DNA from 3 places in the Nocardia sputi genome. Region 3 is predicted to be linked to each of the others. Evidence: riboswitches for the same ligand, from Rfam matches in the RefSeq annotation. Region 3 holds a riboswitch; each other region holds the start of a gene.

Region 1 (6,437 bases), on a different contig from region 3:
CCCACCTCCCAGTCGGCGAGCGTGTCGTAAACGGCCATGTGCACTGTCTTCGTGGTCATGACAGTATCCTGTCATAATTGACAACATACTGTCAATCCTCGCAGCGCCGTCGAACGCCGGGTAGGAAGCACGACGCCTGGGCGAACCGGGAACTACGCTGAGTGCATGCGGATCTCGGTGGCGGCGGACGAGTGGGCCGGGGTGGCTCGGGAGCTGGTCGAGGAGCTGGGCAAGCGCGGCCACGAGATCGTGCCGCACGGCGCGCTATCGGACGAGGAACGCGACGACTGGGCGTGGGCAAGCGAAGCGGCGGCCCGCGACGTCGCCTCCGGCCGGGCCGATCAGGCCGTCGTTTGCTGCTGGACCGGTACCGGCGCCTCGATCGCGGCCAACAAGGTCGCCGGCGTCCGCGCCGCCCTCTGCGCGGACGCCTCGACCGCGGCCGGCGCCCGCACCTGGAACGACGCCAACGTCCTGGCCCTGAGTCTGCGTTCGACCTCCAGCGCCGAACTCCGCGAAATACTGGACGCGTGGTTCACGACCGAACCCAGCTCCGCCCCCGACGACCAGGCCAACATCGCCCATCTCGCCGAGATGGAACGGCGCTCCTGACACGCCGCACAGCTGCCCGAGATTCCCCTGACCCCTTGCCCGCGCGCGGCGGGATCAGGAGAGGGCGTGCTCGAGATCGGCGAGGAGGTCTTCGACGTCTTCCAAGCCCACCGAGATACGGACGACGCCGTCGGTCAGACCGATGGTGGCCCTGCCTTCGGGGCCCATGGCGCGGTGCGTGGTGGTCGCCGGGTGCGTGATCAGGGTCTTGGCGTCACCGAGGTTGTTGGAGATATCGACCACGCGCAACCGGTTGAGAACCTCGAAAGCGCGCTTCTTCGCCTCGTGCTCGGGGGCGTTGAGCTCGAAGGTAACCACGGTGCCGCCCGCGCTCATCTGGCTGGTGGCCAGGGCATACTGCGGATGCGACGCCAAGAACGGGTAGCGCACCCAGCTGACCGCCTGATGATCTTCCAGGAAGCGGGCGATACGCAGGGCGGCCTCCGCCGAATGGCGTATCCGCAGCGGCATCGTCTCGAGGCCCTTGAGCAGCGTCCACGCGTTGAAGGGGCTCAGCGCGGGGCCGGTATGACGCATCAGCGTTTTCACCGGACCGTCGATGTAGTCCTTCGCGCCCAGGATCGCCCCGCCGAGCACCCGACCCTGCCCATCGATGTGCTTGGTGCCCGAGTAGACCACCACGTCGGCGCCGAGCTCGAAGCCGCGTTGCAGCAGCGGAGTGGCGAACACGTTGTCGAGCACGACTTTCGCGCCCGCCGCGTGCGCCAGCTCGGTCACCCGGCGCACATCGACCAAGGTCTGCATCGGATTGGCCGGCGTCTCGAAGAACACCGCCTGGGTGGGCACCGACAGCGCCTGCTCCCACTGGTCGAGGTCCTCGCCGTCGACGAAGACGGTCTCCACGCCCCAGCGCGGCAGGATCTCGTTGCACACCACGAAGCACGAGCCGAACAGGCTGCGCGCGGCGACGAGCCGGTCACCCGCCTTCAGCAGCGCGCCCAGCGCGGTGAACACCGCGGACATGCCACTCGCGGTCGCGAAGCACGCTTCGGCGCCGTCGATCAGGCGCATCCGCTCCTCGAACATGGCCACCGTCGGGTTGCCGTAGCGGGAGTAGACGAAGTGCTCGACCTCGCCGGTGAACGCGGCCTCGGCGGCCTCGGCGCTCTCGTAGACGAAGCCGGAGGTCAGATAGAGCGCCTCGGCGGTCTCCTCGAAACCGGAGCGCCGCAGCCCGCCGCGCACGCCCAGCGTCGCGGGGCCGACGCCGTCGGGCAGCGGCTTGTCGAACGCGCCGCCGGTGATCACGACTGCCGCCAGGGCAGTCCGAGGGCGCGCCAGCCGGCGCCGCCGCGATGCCCGAATTCGTCGAGAGGGCCTTCGAAGCCCTCGAGCACGTTGTAAGAGGTGCGGTAGCCCGCCGACGTGGCGGCGATCGCCGCGCCCACCGAACGCTGACCGGAGCGACAGAGGAAGACGACGGGGGCCTCGGGGTCGTGGCCGTCGAGCGCCTGCTTCAAATGCTCGACGAAGGCCTCGTTGCGGGCGCCCGTGGAATCGACCCACTCGATCAGCACGGTCGGCCGTTCGATCGAACTCGTGTCGGGGACGCCGACGAACTTCCATTCCGCTTCTGTCCGCACGTCCACGAGGACGGCGTCGGGATTGTCCCGCAACAGTTCCCATGCCTGCTGCGGAGTGATGTCACCGGCATAACTCATGTGCACCTCCTGCGAATCCGCACTTGCCGCGCCCGGGACCGAGGCGCCGCCAGGTCGTCACCCGGAGCACCCCACCGCGGAGGAGGGTTGCCGACCAGTAATGCCGGGGCTTGACACTGGTTCTCATGACCTTCGACTGAGATTGCACCGACCCGGGTCATCGTGTCAAACGATGGCTCACACTGCGGGAACGCTCAGGTGCAGACCAGCCACTTGTCGCCGGATCTGGTGAGAATCCAGGTGGAGGTGGCCGCCCTGCCGTCCACCGTCGTGGTGACGGTCGCCTTGCCCCGGTCGCCGTCCACCATCGGCGGGTCGATTTTCGCGATCTCGACGGGCTTTCCGGCGCCGTCCTGTCCCGCCAGGGGCGAGCGGTCGGCGTCGAATCCTTGGCACGCGGTGCCGGGCGGCGGCACGATGTCGCTCCGGTTGGAGCCGTCGACGAAGTTGCGCACGGCCGCCACGATGCGGTCGGCTTCTGTGACATTTTTCTCAGCGGGCGACAGCACGCCACCGAGCACGATCGCGATCAGCACGATCACCGCGACCACCGCTGCCGCGACGAACGGGGCCGCGGAGCGCTTGTCGGTCTGATCGACCCGGATGATCTCGTCCTCGCCCGCGGTCGGCTGCTGTTCGGTCATGGCTCGATGATCCCTGGTCGGCGCCGGTATCGAGCGCTCGGCCCCGGCTCGAGACAGTGGCGGCGCGGACCAGCTGCGGGCGGGGCGCGATAGGCGGCGCGGGAGCGGGTAAGCGAGGAATGTGACATGCGATGGCATCCGCCGAGTTCACGCACCGACGCGGGGCGGTATGGACCATCCCGATAGAATCGCGGGACGGCGGCCTGCTGTCATAGCGAATCGGCAGCTCATCGCCGCGGCGAACGGAGCACCGTGCAGCCACGAGCCGGCAACGCCGGCGTCCGCACCGGACGGGTGCGACCGAGCCGGTGCGTCAACTTAGCCTAAGCTAAGCCCAGACGTCATTAATTGTTTCGACCATAAAGGTGCGCGTAAAGAGATGACCGAACAGAGTGAAGTATCGGATGGCGGTGTGCGCGAGCCCTCCGTGGTGACGCAGGCTTCCTCCTCCGGGCCTGACGCGCACACCGCGAGGACCCGCCCGCTGCGCATCGCGATCGTGGGCGCCGGGCCGGCTGGGATCTACGCCGCCGACGCGTTGATGAAGTCCGATGCGGAGGTGAGCATCGACCTGTTCGAGCGGATGCCCGCGCCGTTCGGGTTGATCCGCTACGGCGTCGCGCCCGACCACCCGCGGATCAAGGGCATCATCACCGCCCTGCACAAGGTGCTGGACAAGCCGCAGGTCCGCCTGCTCGGCAACATCGACTACGGCACCGACATCACTCTCGACGACCTGCGGGCCTTCTACGACGCGGTGATCTTCTCCACCGGCGCCAACGCCGACCGGGCGCTGCCCATCCCCGGCATCGATCTCGACGGCTCCTTCGGCGCCGCCGACTTCGTCTCCTGGTACGACGGCCACCCCGACGTCCCCCGCACCTGGCCCCTGGACGCGGAGAAGGTCGCGGTCCTCGGCGTCGGCAACGTCGCGCTCGACGTCGCCCGCGTGCTGGCCAAGACCGGCGACGAGCTGCTGCCCACCGAGATCCCGCCGAACGTCTACAAGGGCCTGAAGGAGAACAAGGCCGTCGAGGTCCACGTCTTCGGCCGCCGCGGACCCGCCCAGGCCAAGTTCACCCCGCTGGAACTGCGCGAGCTCGACCACTCCCCCACCATCGAAGTCATCGTCGACCCCGAGGACATCGACTACGACGAGGGCTCCGAAGCCGCGCGCCGTCATTCCAAGCAGGTCGACATGGTCGCCAACACCCTCGAGCAGTGGGCCATCCGCGACGTCGGCAACCGGCCGCACAAACTGTTCCTGCACTTCTTCGAATCCCCCGCCGAAGTGCTCGGCGAGAACGGCAAGGTCGTCGGCCTGCGCACCGAGCGCACCCAGCTCGACGGCACCGGCAACGTCAAGGGCACCGGCGTGTTCAAGGACTGGGACGTGCAGGCGGTGTACCGCGCCGTCGGCTACCTGTCGCAGAACCTGACCCAGCTGCCGTTCGACGACCAGGCGGGCACCGTGCCGAACGAGGCGGGTCGCGTGATCGCCGACGAGAACGCCGACGGCGCCGAGCGCTACCTGCCCGCCACCTACGTCACCGGCTGGATCAAGCGCGGCCCGGTCGGCCTGATCGGCCACACCAAGGGCGACGCCAACGAGACCATCGCCTGCCTGCTGGACGACGCTCCCGGCTTCGCCCCGGCCGAGCAACCCGAGCCCGAGGCCGTCACCGAGTTCCTGGAGAGCAAGGGCATTCCGTTCACCACCTGGGCAGGCTGGTACCGCCTCGACGCGCACGAACGCTCGCTCGGCGAGCCGGAGGGCCGCGAGCGGGTCAAGGTCGTCGAGCGCGAGGACATGCTGCGCGCCAGCGAGCCGCACAAGGTCTGATCACACCGCGGTGACCGACGCCGCTGCCACCGCCGCACCCCCGCTGTGGCAGCGGAAATTCCGACACTGAGGCATTCTGTACAAGTGTTCGATGCCCACCTGCACATCTTCGACCCGCGGTTTCCGCTGGCCGAGAACGAGGGCTACCTGCCCGATCCGTTCACCATCGCCGATTACCGCAAGCGCATGTCGCGATACGACATCGGAGGCGGCGCGGTGGTCAGCGGGTCGTTCCAGGGCACGGACCAGAGTTATTTGAAGGCCGCCCTCGCCGAACTCGGCGAGGGCTGGGTCGGCGTCACCCGGCTCGATCTGGACGCCACCGACGAGGAGATCCTCGAACTGGACCGGGTAGGTGTGCGCGCGCTGCGGTTCAACCTCAAGCGCGCGGCCACCGACATCACCGGGATGACGTTGCAGGCGCTGCGCGCCTACGAGCTGGCAGGCTGGCACGTCGAGGTCTACATCGACGGCACCATGCTGGCTTCGCTGCAACCGGTCATCTCCAAGCTGCCCGCGCTGTCGGTCGACCACCTGGGCATGTCCGCGGAAGGCGTGCCCTTCCTGCTCGATCTCGTCGACCGCGGAGCCAAGGTCAAGGCGACGGGTTTCGGCCGGGTCGCGATGAACGTCGCCGACACGCTGCGCCGTATCCACGCGGTGAATCCCGAAGCGTTGATGTTCGGCACCGATCTGCCCGGCACCCGAGCCGGACGCCCGTTCCGGGACTCGGACGTCGATCTGCTCTGTGATGTGGTGGGCACCGACATGCACGCGGTGCTGGAGGACAACGCCCGCGCGTTCTACCGGCTTCCGGCCCGGGAGCGCACCGTCAGCGACGATCCCGCCCCCACGCTGCCGCTGTACCGCCCGGAACCGCCGACTCTCCGGCTGCACCGCGACGAACTCCCGGGAAGCCGTGCGGGAGACACCATTCCGTTCCCCGCCATCGATCGGTAGCGCTCAGACGGCGAAGACGCCGACGATCCAGACACCGATGGCCAGCAGCGCGCCGAAGAGCTCGATCAGGATGGACAGGCCGACGCCCTTCAGCGCGTGTACCGTCGCTTGCCAGGCCTGCTGGTTGACGCGCAGCCGCTGGAGTTCCGAAAGGTACACGCCCAGCACGAAACCGATGAACAGGCCGACCACCGGAATGACGAAGAAGCCGACGACGCCGAGGATCGCGCCGAGCAGGACCGCTCGGTTGGACACTCCCGCGTCCTTCATCTTGCGCCCCGGCCAGGTGTATTTGACGACCCCGGAGAGCACCAGCAGCAGCGTGCTGATCGCGAAAACCGTCCAGGCCGTGGCCCCTCCGGTCAGAAAGGCCCAGACGGCGATCGCGGCGAAGATCAGGATGACGCCCGGCAGGATCGGGACGACGATCCCGACGAGGCCGACCAGAATCGCGAGGGCGGCGAGAAGGGTGTACCACCCCTGATCAGAGAGCGCTTCCACACGTGCAGCCTATAGTGGCCTGCCCCGCGGAGCCGTCATGAGATTCCGCCCGCTCAGAGGAACTCGGCGAGTGCTTCGTTGAAGCGCTCCGGTTCCTCCGAGAACGGCGCATGACCGCTGTGCTCGAAGCGCACCGCCTTCGCGTTCGGCAATCGCGCCGCGAGCCATTCGTCGAGCGGACCGGGGAAGATCTTG
Region 2 (6,437 bases), on a different contig from region 3:
GAAGGGACACTGACCCGCGCCCCCGCCGATATGGTGCGCGAAGTGACCGGTCAGCCCATCGGCGGCGTCGCGCCGGTCGGCCACCCGACCAACCTTCCCACCTGGGTGGACAACGCGCTGGCCGCCCATCGAGAGATATGGGCCGCGGGCGGGCACCCGAACACCATTTTCCGCACGTCGTTCCCACAGTTGCTGCGGATCACCGCGGGTCTTCCGATCGACGTGGACTGACTCGGGCCCGGGCCGCGGAAATCATGCCGAAGGCCACACACCCCGCGCGGTTCGGGCGTCCGGGCGTAGTTTCGTCATGTGACCGACGCACCACGGCCGGAGACGGGACTACAGATTCCCGATGATCTGAGCGGCATCACCGCGGAGCAGTATCGCGCGTCCATGCGCCACTATCCGGCGGGCGTCACCGTCGTGACGCTGAACTCGCCGCAGGGGCCGGTCGGCTTCACCGCGACCTCCTTCGCCTCGCTGTCGCTGGATCCGCCGCTGGTCTCGTTCAACATCGCGCACACCTCCTCCAGCCTGTCCGCCATGCTGGACGCCGAGTCCGTCGTCATCCATTTCCTCGGCGAACACCAGCAGCACCTGGCCCACCGGTTCTCCCGCGCCGCCGAGGAGCGCTTCACCGACCGCGCACTGTGGACCACGTTGGACACCGGCGAACCGGTTCTGCACGGCACCCCCATCTGGCTGCGCGCCACCGTGCACCAGTTGATCCCCATCGGCGACCACACCTTCGTCGTCGGCTTGGTCACCCGCGTCCACGACAACACCGACGAAAAGCCCGCCGCCTCGCCACTGCTGTACTACAACGGCCGCTACTACCGCCCCACCGCCCTGGGCGACTGACCGTAGATTCCGACTACGCCACCCGGCCTCACGCCCCGTCCAAGGTGGCGAAGTCGACGTCCACGGGGAAAGGGCCGGTCAGCCGGAGCACGTACTCGGACACTGGTGAGACGACTTCGACCACCAGCAGTACGTCCGCCGTCGTCAACTTGCGATCGCCATTGATACACCGGTGCAACGCCACGTCCGGGCGGCGAAAAGAGAAACCAGGGCTTCCCAGGCGGCTGCGCACGTAATGCATTTCGAAGTCGGTCACTACTCCGGTGCACGGCTCGTCCGGGGCGGCCTGCTCCAACGCGTTGGCCAGTCGCCGCGCCACATTGTTGTGCTCGAAGGTCCCACTGCGGCAGATGATCACATGGCCGTCGACCACCTCGATCTGCCGCTGGATGTCTTCGGGAAGCGCCGCGTAGCCCTCCTCTGTGATGAGGAGGGCCCCCGGATCGGTGGCCCAGACGGGCAGCGTGCTCATAAGTTCGCCTCAGCTCGGATTCGAATACGGCGATAGTATCCGGCGGCGCTGCCCTGATCGGGCGTACGCGGACTCAGCCGACCAAGCAGGGGGCAGCGCCGGCGGGAGCCGTGGAGGTGAAGGGGCGGGTTTCGGGGGTGGGATTCCACAGGCCGTTGGTGACGGTGTAGTCCCAGGTGGGGCCGGTGCGCACCAGGGTGTCCACGGCCTCGACGAGACGGTCGGCGTCGGCGGAGGTGGTGCCGAGGCCGATGCTGGCGCGCAGGGCGCCGGCCAGCCCGAGGCGGGTGAGCAGCGGATGGGCGCAGAAACGTCCGTCACGCACGCCGATGCCGTGCTCGGCGGAGAGATAGGCGGCCACGTGGCCGGGGGCGAAGTCGGCGAGTGTGAAGGCGACGATGCCGACGGAGTCGGGACTGTCAGTCCAGATGCGCAACAGCTGGACGCCGGGGATCGCGGCCAAGCCGTCGCGGAGGCGGTCGGCGAGCCGATGCTCGTGCGCGGCAAGGGTTTCGGCGTCGATGGCACCGAGCGTGTCACAGGCGGCGGCCAGCGCGGCGGCGCCGAGCACATTCGGCGAACCGGCTTCGTGCCGCTGCGGAGCAGGCGCCCACTCGGCCCCGTCGGTACGCACCTCGCGCACCGCCCCACCACCGGCCAGGTACGGCTGGGCCGCGTCGAGCCAATCCCGCTTGCCCACCAGCACACCCGCACCGAACGGCGCGTACAGCTTGTGTCCGGAGAACGCCAGATAGTCGATGCCGGTGTCGCGCAGGCTGATCCGCCGATGTGGCGCCAACTGCGCCGCGTCCACCAGGATGCGGGCGCCGCACTGGTGGGCGATGGTGGCCAGACGCTCCAGCGGAAGCACCTCACCGGTCACGTTCGAGGCGCCGGTCACCGCGAGCAAAGCCGCGGGCCTGCTGCACAGTTCGGCGACCAGCTTGCCGATCGTCTCCTCGACCGTGCCCGCCGCCTGCACGACGCGCCTTCCATTCCTGGTCCACGGCAGGAGGTTGGCGTGGTGCTCGATGTCGAGCACCACCGTGTCGCCGGGGACACAGGACGCGAGCAGGTTGAGCGAGTCCGTGGTGTTGCGGGTGAAGACGACCACCTGGTCGTCGGCGGTGTCGAGGAACCGACAGACCGACCCGCGAGCGGCCTCGTAGCACTCGGTGGAGATCCGGGAGGCGTAGCCCGCACCGCGGTGCACGCTCGCGTAGAACGGAAGCAGCTGCTGCACACGCTCGCTGACCTGCGTCAAAGCGGGCGCACTCGCCGCGTAGTCGAAGTTGGCGTAGGTCGCCGTTCCGCCTTGCACCAGCGGCACGCGCAGTTGGTCACCGGAGACCTGGGCGAGTGCGGCACAGGCGTTGTCGAGGGCAGTAGTCATCACGTGAATCCCGTCGGCTAAGGGACCCGCGATCAGATGAGTCGTCGAGTCCGCGCTTGCCGCGCCCGGTCGGGCGGCGGCCGGGTCGTCACCCGGAGCACCCCACCGCGGAGGAGGGTTGCCGGCCAGCAAGCCGGGGCTTTGCACTGGCACTCATGACCTGACCCGAGAGTGGCAGAAGCGCCCCGGCACTGTCAACCACATCCGACCCGAGTCCCCCACGAGCACCGCGTGGACCTAACCACCATGTGGGAGCCATTACAAGCACCCCCACGAAGACACGCGAGCCGCGCCTGCCTCGCGAAATCGTGGACCCCTCGGCGACAGACGACTGCCACCGCGCCCGGTGCCGCGATCCGCGACTCGACGTTCGGCACCACCGTGCGGGAGGCAACCGACCACTTCGATGAGCGGAATCACACCCTCGGTTCAGCGATCTCGTGGCGAATGCACGAGACTGACCCGCCGACCAGCCGTTGCCCTGCGGAAAGCCGTAAATAGCGGGCTCACCTGCAACAACACCCGCAGCACCGGCCGCTCCCGCGCGCCGTCCGGTGAACAACAAACGACGACAACCCCGGGTACCGTGGACAACTGGCCAGCATGGCGTTTGCCCTTTGGTAACCCAGCTATGACACAACAACAGGAAAGTGTGAGGCAGGTCGATGGGAGGTGCACAGAGCACCATGCTCGAGACAGAGCTCGAGACAGAGGTCGACGCGCCGGCGCGTCCGTTGTCGCGCGGCGATCACGCGCCGGCGGCCAGGACGCTGGTCGACATCCTCACCGCGACGGCGCTCGCGCACCCCGATGCCCCCGCCATCGATGACGGCCGAGTCGTGCTGTCCTACCTGGAGCTGGTCGTCGAGATCGAGAAGACCATGGCTCGCCTCGCCACGGCGGGCGTGCGGCCGGGCGACCGGGTCGGCGTGCGCATGCCCTCGGGCACCCGCGAGCTCTACGTCACCATTCTCGCCATCCTGTACTCCGGCGCCGCCTACGTGCCGGTCGACGCCGACGACCCGGACGAGCGCGCCCAACTGGTCTTCGGGGAGGCGCAGGTCACCGCGATCGTGACCGCGCAAGGCATCGAGACCACCGCCGCGGGCATCCGCGCGGCGGAGCGGCAGCGCGAGGAGACCTGGTCGACGCTGCCCGGCCCCGGCGACGACGCCTGGATCATCTTCACCTCCGGTTCCACCGGAACCCCGAAAGGCGTGGCGGTCACTCATCGCAACGCCGCCGCCTTCGTCGACGCCGAAGCGGACCTGTTCCTCCGCGACGCTCCGATCGGTCCCGGTGACCGGGTACTCGCGGGTCTGTCGGTCGCGTTCGACGCCTCCTGCGAGGAGATGTGGCTGGCCTGGCGCAACGGCGCCTGCCTGGTGCCCGCCCCACGCGATCTGGTGCGCACCGGAGCTGATCTCGGTCCCTGGCTGGTGCGGCGGGAGATCAGCGTGGTCTCGACCGTACCGACCCTGGCGGCGACCTGGCCGGTCGAGGCGCTGGAGGCGGTGCGCCTGCTCATCTTCGGCGGCGAGGCCGTGCCGCCGGAACTCGCCGAACGCCTTGCGGGCAACGGTGATTCGGCTCGCGAGGTATGGAACACCTACGGCCCCACGGAAGCGACGGTCGTCGCGTGCGCCGCGCGCTTGGACGGCCGGTGGCCGATCCGGATCGGACTGCCGCTCAACGGCTGGGATCTGGTCGTGGTGGATCCAGCGGGCAATCCGGTGGCCGAGGGCGAATCCGGTGAATTGGTGATCGGCGGAGTCGGTCTCGCGCGCTACCTCGACCCGGTCAAGGACGCCGAGAAGTACGCCCCGCTGAACTCCGTCGGCTGGGAGCGCGCCTACCGCAGCGGCGATCTGGTCCGCAACGACAGCGCTGGGCTGATCTTCCTCGGCCGCGCCGATGATCAGATCAAGCTGGGCGGTCGGCGCATCGAACTCGGCGAGATAGACAACGCTCTCCAGCACCTCCCGGGCGTCACGGGCGCCGCGGCGGCCATCCGAACCACGAAGGCGGGCAACAAGCTCCTGGTCGGCTATTTGACCGGGCCGGGGACGGACTTCGATGCCAAGGCCGCGCGAGCCGCCCTCGCCGGACAACTCCCGGCGCCGCTGGTGCCCAGGCTCGCGGTGGTCGACGAGCTGCCCACCCGCACCTCCGGCAAGGTCGACCGGGACGCGCTGCCCTGGCCGCTGCCCAATGCCGCCGAGGACGACGACGACAACGACCTGACCGGCACCGCCCAGTGGGTTGCGGGGCTGTGGGATTCCATCCTCGGCGCGGAGGTCGGCGATCTCGACGCGGACTTCTTCGATCTGGGCGGCGGCTCGCTCGCGGCGGCGCAACTGGTCACCGCGCTGCGCGAACGGTATCCGCAGATCACGGTCGCCGATGTCTACGACCATCCCCGCCTCGGCGCGCTCGCCGACCTGCTGGAGCAGACCACGCCCGCGGTGGCGGTCGCCGAGCGGACGGTGCGACCGACGCCACCGATGGCGCAAGCGGCGCAGGTGCTCGCCACCATCCCCCTCACCACCCTCACCGGGCTGCAGTGGCTCACCTGGCTGGCGATCGTCGGCAACATCGCGGCCTGGTCCGGCTCGCTGCCCTGGCTGCCCCAGCTGTCCTGGTGGTGGACGCTGGTCGCGTTCGCGCTGTTCATCTCCCCACCCGGCCGCATGGCCATCTGCGTGGCAGGCGCGCGCCTGCTGCTGCGTGGCATCCGCCCCGGCCGTTATCCGCGCGGCGGATCGGTGCACCTGCGCTTGTGGGCGGCCGTCCGCCTCTCCGCGGCCAGCGGCGCCGAGAACCTCTCCGGTGCGCCGTGGATGGTGCCGTTCGCTCGCGCGCTGGGTGCGAAGATCGGCAAGGGCGTCGACCTGCACAGTCTCCCGCCGGTGACCGGCATGCTCGAACTCGGCGACGGTTGCAGCGTGGAACCGGAGGTCGACCTGTCCGGTTACTGGATCGACGGCGACGTGGTGCATCTCGGTCCGATCGCCATCGGCCCCGGCGCGGTGGTCGGCTCGCGCTCGATCTTGTTGCCGGGCACGAAGATCGGCAGGAACGCCGAGGTGGCGCCCGGCTCCGCGGTATCGGGCAAGGTGAAGGCCGACCAGGAGTGGGCCGGTTCGCCCGCGGTGAAGGTCGGCAAGGCCCAGCACCGCTGGCCGTCGCACCGGCCCGACCGAGCCCGGCACTGGGTCGGCGTCTTCGGCATCACCTCGATGGCCTTGGCCGCCATGCCGATTCTCGGTATCGGCGCGGGTGGCGTGTTCATCGCGTGGTTCGTTCGCGACACCCGCACGCTCGCCGACGGCGTCGCGCGGGCGTTCACCGTCCTGCCCCTCGCGACCCTGCTCAGCCTGGGCGTGTACGCCGCGGCGACCATCGTCGCGGTCCGGCTGCTGAGCATCGGTCTCACCGAGGGCTACCACCCGGTGCGCAGCCGCGTCGGCTGGCAGGCCTGGGCCACCGAGCGGCTGCTGGATTCCGCGCGCACCTTCCTGTTCCCGCTGTACGCCGGCCTGCTCACGCCGCTGTGGCTGCGCTCGCTCGGGGCGAAGGTGGGCAAGAGCGTCGAGGCGTCCACGGTACTGCTGCTGCCCAAGTTCACCACCGTCGCCGACGGGGCGTTCCTGGCGGACGACACCATGATCGCCGGGTACGAACTCGGCGGCGGCTGGCTGCGCATCGGTG
Region 3 (6,437 bases):
CGTTCTCCCTTCCCGATCGCGCGTCCGAGGCGCTGGGCGGCGAGTACGACGGCGATGATGACCGAACCAGGCAGGGTGGTCATCCACCACGCGGTCGCGAGGTAGTTGCGGCCCTCGGAGATCAGCGTCCCCCATTCCGGGGTGGGCGGCTTCGCGCCGTAGCCGAGGAAGCTCAGCGCCGACACGGCCAGCACCGCCATGCCGAATTCGACCGCGGCCAAGGCGAGCACGGGCTGATAGGAGTTGGGCAGCACGTGCCTGGCCAGCACCGTGTACCAGCGCACGCCCGCGGCGTGGGCCGCCTCCACGTACACCGCCTGGCGGACCCGCAGCACCTCCGAACGCATCACGCGCGCGAAGTTGGCCACCAGCGAAACGCCCACCGCGACGGCCACGTTGCGGGTGCCGAAACCGAGAGCGGTCACCAGCGCCAGCGACAGCAGCAACGCGGGGACCGACAGCAGCACATCGACCAGCCGCATGAGGACGGCGTCGATCACGCCGCCGATCGAACCCGCCAGCAGTCCCAGCAGCGACCCGGCGACGAGCGCGATGCCCACCGCGGACAAGGTGGCGGTCAGCGAAAGACCGGCGCCGTGCACCATCCGGGTGTAGAGATCGCGTCCGAGATTGTCGGTGCCGAACCAATGCTCGGCGCTGGGGGCCTGGAACTTCTGCGCGGGCACGCCGGTCAGCGGGTCGCCACCGGCGAATACCGACGGCGCCAGCGCCCATCCCACCGCCAGCAGCGCGACCGCCCCCGCGACCAGCAGTCCGGCATTGCGGCGCAGCGTCTTCCAGCTCACGGTCGGTCGCCGGATGCCGGACAGTACCGCTGCGCGCCGTTCCTCGGTCACGTCAACCACGAGATCTCACCCCCTCTGGCAGCGGCGCGCCGAGCGGGCGTGCGGGGGTCCTGGGAGCGGGAGCCATGTCAGGCACGAATGATCGCCTCCTCGGCGGCGTCGACGGCGGTCTGCGCGGACTCGCCGCTCGCACCGCGGGAGCGAGCCGCGATGCGCGGGTCGAGCAGCGGGTACAGCAGGTCCACCGCGAGATTCACGCTGACGAAAACCGCCGAGGTGAGCAGCACGATGCCCTGGACCACCGGGATGTCCTGCGCCAGCACCGCGGTCTGGGTCAGCCGGCCGACGCCCTGGCGGGCGAAGACCGTCTCCACCACCACCGATCCGGCGAGCATGTTGCCGACCAGGACGCCCGCGATGGTGAACGCGGGCACACTGGCCGGGCGCAGTACGTGCGTGCGCTGCACCCACCAGCGCGACCCGCCCTTGGCCAGCGCCACGTCGACGAACGGCTGGCGCCAGGTGGTTTCGAGCCCGGCGGTGAGCACTTGCGCGATGACCGCCCCGATCGGCAGGGCCAGGGTGAGCGCGGGCAGCACCGTGCCCGCGAAACCGTGCCCGCCGAACGCGGGCGCCAGGCGCAACTGGAACGAGAACACCTGCAGCAGAAGCAGTCCGGTCCAGAACGTCGGCACCGAGACGCCCAGCGACGGCAACGCCGCCAGGGCGCTGCGCAGCCACGGTCGACGGGTATGGGTCGCCGCGAACGCCAGCGAGACGCCACCGACGACCGCGAAGAGCAGGGCGGCGCCGGTCAATTCGAGCGTGGCGGGCAGCGCGTCGCCGATCGCGCCGGTGACCGGTTGCCCGGTCGCGATGGAATGCCCGAGATCACCGCGAACGGCGTGCCCGAGTGCGGTCCAGTACTGTTCCCACAGCGGCCGATCCAGCCCGTAACGGGCCTGCAATTCGGCGATGGCGGCCTTGTCCACCGGTGTGCCCGCTCCGCCGCCGTCGGCCGCGATCGAGACCGGATCGGCCGGGAGCAGGTACAGCACCACGAACGACAGCGTGAACGCCGCCCACAGCACCCAGATCGCCTGCAGCACCCGCAGCGCCGAGTAGCGCGCCATGACTATCGTCCGCTCAGCCAGGTGTCGAAGAACTGCAAGCGCGCCGACGCTTCGAACTTCAGATCCCGCGTGTTCGGGCCCGCTCCGATGGCCTGGGACAGCTCGACGGTCGGGATGAACAACCCCGCCTCGAGGACCTGCTGTTGCGCGGTGCGGATGAACCCGTTTCGTGCCGTGGGGTCCACCGTGTCGAGCTGGCCGTTCAACGCGTCGTCCAGCGACGAGATCGGGCCGCGGACATTGAGATTGCGCCCGTCGAGTCCGAAGGAGGTGCGCAGGATGTCGCCGTCGGCGCGGGTGGTGTTGAAGTAGGCGGTGTCGAAATCCTTGCTGTTCTGCCGCGCGGTGGTCTCCGCCACCGACACCAGGTCCAGTTTCAGCTCGACGCCGACCTGCCGCAGCTGCTGCTGGACCAGTTCGAGGATCGCCTGGTTGCCCGCGAACACCTGGCTGAAGAGCACCGAGAAGCTCAACCGCTCATCGTTCTTCGTCCGGATGCCGTCCGCGCCGGGCGCCCACCCGGCCTGGTCGAGGATAGTGCGCGCCTTCGCCGGGTCGTAGGCCAGGTGCGCCGAGAGGTCGGTGTAGCCAGGGGTGGTGCCGGCCAGCGCGCTGGTGGCGGGTTCGAACTGCGGGCCGAGCACGGTGTCCACCAGTTGCTTGCGATCGATCGCGGGCAAGAGCGCGTGCCGCACCGCCGGATCGCGCAGCGGACCGCGGGTGACGTTGGGTTGCAATCCGAACGGAATTCCCGGGTTGGCGGTGCTGAGCACGCGTCCGCCCGCCGCTTCGATCTGCGGGGCGTCCTGCGGCAGCGCGTCGCTGATCGCGTCCAGCTGCCCGGAGGCGAGACTGCCGGTGCGCACCCCGGATTCGGGCACGACGGTGAACTCGATCTTGTCCAGGTAGGCCTCGCCGCGATGGGCGAACACCGCCGAGCCCCAGTGGTAGCCGGTGCGCTTGGCCAGCGTCACCGCCGCGTCCTGGCGGTAGGCGGCGTAGGTGAACGGCCCGCTGCCGACGTTGTCGCCGAGGCAGCGCTGCTCGGCGGGCTTGCTCGTGGTCGCGTCGGCCAGGATGCCGAGCTGGGTGGTCGAGGACGCCTGGAGGAATTGCGCGTTGGGCTTGCTGAACTCCACCCGGACGGTGCGCCGGTCTACCGCGGTCGTGCCGACGTAGTTGGTGAGATAGCTGCTGCCCAGCGGCGCCTTGCCCGAGCCGAGCCGCACGATCGAGTCGAAGGTGTTGCGCACCGAGTCCGCGGTGAGCGGCGTGCCGTCGCTGAAGGTGACGCCGTCGGCCAGGTGGAAGGTGAACACCTTCGCGTCGGGGCTCACTTCCCAGCGTTGTGCCAGCCACGGTTTCAGCTCGCCGGTCGCCGGTTCCTGGTCGGTCAGCGAATCCACGATCTGCCGGGCGACGTACAGCGTCTGGTTGGTACCGGCCTGCGCCGGATCCGAGCAGGTCGGCGCCTGGGACAGGCCGTAGCGCAAGGTGCCGCCCGGCTGCGGTGGTCCCGCGTCGGCGCCTGGCGCGGCCGAATCACTGCCGCAGGCGGCCACGGTGGCGGCCGCGGCGAGCGCACAGGCCAGCGCGGCGATTCGGTGACGGGTTGGGATCACGAGGCAACTCCAGATACTTCGGTGCGGGCGAGTAGCTCGCCCTGGTACGACTCGGTGTCCGCGACGCCGGTCGGCAACGGTCGGCTGGGAATGCGGCGGCGCGGTTCGAGCACTTCGGTTCCTCCATCGGTCCCGGCGGAAGCACCCGCACCCGGTGACCGGGGGGTTGCTGCGACGTCGACGAGCCAGGTCTCTCAGTCGCTCTGGATGGTTGGCGTCAACCCTCCCGTCAGCGGGTGTCAGGGTCGAGCCGAATCATGATGCCCAGCAAGCGAAGGCTGGAACAAGGAAACTAATCACCGTGAGCGTAGATCTTGTCCCACGCGGTCTCATCGGGTCTTTGTAGTAACCAGGCATGCGCTGCTCTGTCGAGCGCGGGTGCGCGCCGGTCGCGTGATCACCGAGGGCGTCCAGCCGAAAGTCGGCGGCTCGATGCAGCATACGGTTCTCGCCGAGGGGCCGGGACACAGGTCGGCCCCGCAAGTCTCCCGTTCCGGGCAAACGAGACTCACCGCAAAATTGCTGTGCGCAATCCCGGCTGCTGGGCGCGTTTGCCGGAGTACTGTGCCCCTCGATCGTTCCGCCGATGAGGAGGTTTCGTGACCATATTGCGCCGTCTGACCCAGTTGTCCGCTGTCGCGACCAGTTCGATCGCCCTCGTGCTCGCCGGGCCCGGCGCCGCGCTCGCGGCCCCGGTTGCGACCATTCCCGCGTTCTCCGACCAAGTCGTGCCGATCGCCGCCCCCGGTGACCTGCTCGGCGCCTATCACGCCGCGGTCGACGCGCTGCGTGCGCTCGGCATCCAGCCGTTCGCCTACCCGACCGCGTCCGCGTTCTGCCTCGACAACACCACGGCCGGTCTGGCGCCCGCTGTCGCGGGCGCCATTCCGGGGCCGTGGCCGAAGAACACCGTGCAGATCCCCGGCCTGGACCTCAGTGCGGTCAAATCCGGGCAGGCCATGTTCACCTTCGTGCCCTACGGCCTCGGACCGGACGGCCCGAACACCGCGGGCATGCAGGTCGCCTGGCTGAACCTGAGTACCGGCCGCAGCGGCACGGCCGCCATGGGGCCGCTGTCGGAGATCGCCCGCGCGATGATTCCTGCGGCCGTCCCAGCGGACCTGCGGCCGGGCGCCGAGCAGGCCATCCGGGACTTCCTCGTCGCGGCCCTCCCGATGGGCGGGGTGCGTGCGATTCCGGTGGACACCGGCAAGGGCACCGTGCTGGCCGCGGTGTTCGGCACGGTTCAGAACGGCGCCAAGTCCTGTTTCTTCCTGCCGACGGTCGGAATCACCGCGGTGCCGTGAGGTCGCGGCCGCCGCGGCACGGTCGGCTCAAGCGAGCGAGCGACCTTTCCAGCGCGCCGTGCCGCGGCGGCGGGCCCGATGCGAACGCGCCCACAACAGCAGATACGCCGCCACTGATGCCGGATGCGCCGCGGCGGCCAGCACATCGGAGCCTCGCAGCGGACCGCCGGTTTCGGTCGAGCGGGCCAGCAGCCGCCCGGTGACGGCGGCGAGCCAGCCGATCACACCTGTCCGCCGGGCCGAGCCCCGGCCCAGCACGGCCGCCGCGGGCGGCACCCAATAGGCAAGGGCGGCAAGCAGTCCCACCGCCGCTCCGCCCGTGATCGTGCCGTCGTAGGCCGACCAGAGCCACCGGGTGTAGCCGGCGTCCAGTTCGGCGGCGCCGTGATACATCCTGGTTCGAGCCAGCGGTCCCGCGGCCGCCAGAACGGTCGAGTGCCCGCCCCGTCGCAGCGTACGGGCGATGTCGAGGTCTTCGGTGATGCTCCCGGCCACTGCCGCGTGGCCACCCGCAGCGCGGTACACGGCGTTGTCGAACACCAGGAACTGGCCGCAGGCCACCGCCGTGGACGGCCGCAGGCTCCGGTCGGCCGCGGCGATCGGCAGCGTCGAGGCCCACGACCAGCACAGCAGGGGCTGCACGAGGGCCTCCGCCATCGAATCCGCTTCTTGCAGCGGCCAAGGCGAGACCAGCGCCGCTCCTCGTCTGCGCAGCGCGCCGACCGCCGCCGCGAGCGCCGCGGGGGCCAGCCGCACGTCGGCGTCCAGGAAGATCAGCACCGGCGTGGACACCTCCTCGGCCAGCCGCGCGCAGGCGGCGGCCTTCCCGGTCCAGCCGGGCGGCGGGTCGGACTCGGTGCGCAGCAGGGTGAAACGAGGGTCGTCGCCGATCGCCGCGCGGGCCGCGGCGCCGGTGTCGTCGGTGGACGCGTCGTCGAGGATGCGCACCGCCATGCGCGGTAGGCCGACCTGGGCGCGCAGGTCGCCGATCAGATCGGGTAGCCGCCCGGCCTCGTTGCGCGCCGGGACGCAGACGGTGACCGGTTCGATCACCGTCGCAGGGGTATTCGCCAGCCGCTGCACGGTGATCCGGTTGTATAGCGCGATGCCCGCGCCGAGCGCCGCTACGGCGGTAGCGCCGGCGGGCAGGATCGAGTTCGCGCGCAACGTCTTCGGCAGGTCGGCACTCACCATGCGCGCCACGCTATCCCGCCGCACCGACCTGCCGCTCAGCGATTCTGCGTCACCGTGCGCCACCAGCGGCTCAGGGAGAAGCCGACTTCCGGAGCGCCGGGCGGGGCGGGGTTGCGGTCCATGTACGCCATCGCGGCGATGATGGCGGCCACCGCGAGCGTGATGCCGCCGACGATGCCTGCCCAGCCCGCGAACGAGCGGGTGTTCGGGTCGGCGTAGCTGACCTCGGCGCGCAGTGTGGAGACATCGCCGGGCGGGAGCTTCCAGGAGACCACGTTGTCGCCCTCGCGGCTGCCGTTGGTCTTGGCGACGCGAGCCGGGAAAGCGATAGTGAACTGCACGTCGGAGCCGTGCGGCGGGACGGATTTCAGATCC

What was found. Region 3 has a riboswitch for S-adenosylmethionine ahead of M8859_RS34020 (ABC transporter substrate-binding protein). Riboswitches for the same ligand answer to the same signal wherever they lie in the genome.
Region 1: linked by a shared signal. The riboswitch ahead of M8859_RS07670 (rhodanese-like domain-containing protein) and the one ahead of M8859_RS34020 (ABC transporter substrate-binding protein) in region 3 are both predicted to bind S-adenosylmethionine.
Region 2: linked by a shared signal. The riboswitch ahead of M8859_RS19915 (aminotransferase class V-fold PLP-dependent enzyme) and the one ahead of M8859_RS34020 (ABC transporter substrate-binding protein) in region 3 are both predicted to bind S-adenosylmethionine.

What each region holds. Positions count from the first base shown of each region.
Region 1 is NZ_JAMFLC010000004.1:131,298-137,734, reverse strand. Features, by position in the region: gene M8859_RS07685 (type 1 glutamine amidotransferase family protein) at 1-59, opposite strand, end outside; gene M8859_RS07680 (RpiB/LacA/LacB family sugar-phosphate isomerase) at 166-612, shown strand; gene M8859_RS07675 (O-succinylhomoserine sulfhydrylase) at 667-1,881, opposite strand; gene M8859_RS07670 (rhodanese-like domain-containing protein) at 1,878-2,294, opposite strand; SAM riboswitch class IV at 2,309-2,425, opposite strand; gene M8859_RS07665 (Rv0361 family membrane protein) at 2,489-2,938, opposite strand; gene M8859_RS07660 (FAD-dependent oxidoreductase) at 3,318-4,781, shown strand; gene M8859_RS07655 (amidohydrolase family protein) at 4,866-5,741, shown strand; gene M8859_RS07650 (DUF456 domain-containing protein) at 5,745-6,242, opposite strand; gene M8859_RS07645 (alpha/beta fold hydrolase) at 6,296-6,437, opposite strand, start outside.
Region 2 is NZ_JAMFLC010000015.1:66,276-72,712, reverse strand. Features, by position in the region: gene M8859_RS19930 (YbaK/EbsC family protein) at 1-231, shown strand, start outside; gene M8859_RS19925 (flavin reductase family protein) at 310-861, shown strand; gene M8859_RS19920 (Uma2 family endonuclease) at 890-1,333, opposite strand; gene M8859_RS19915 (aminotransferase class V-fold PLP-dependent enzyme) at 1,407-2,726, opposite strand; SAM riboswitch class IV at 2,774-2,887, opposite strand; gene M8859_RS19910 (Pls/PosA family non-ribosomal peptide synthetase) at 3,413-6,437, shown strand, end outside.
Region 3 is NZ_JAMFLC010000037.1:30,929-37,365, reverse strand. Features, by position in the region: gene M8859_RS34030 (ABC transporter permease) at 1-791, opposite strand, end outside; gene M8859_RS34025 (ABC transporter permease) at 935-1,939, opposite strand; gene M8859_RS34020 (ABC transporter substrate-binding protein) at 1,942-3,561, opposite strand; SAM riboswitch class I at 3,682-3,775, opposite strand; gene M8859_RS34015 (hypothetical protein) at 4,161-4,868, shown strand; gene M8859_RS34010 (glycosyltransferase family 2 protein) at 4,896-6,062, opposite strand; gene M8859_RS34005 (LppM family (lipo)protein) at 6,098-6,437, opposite strand, start outside.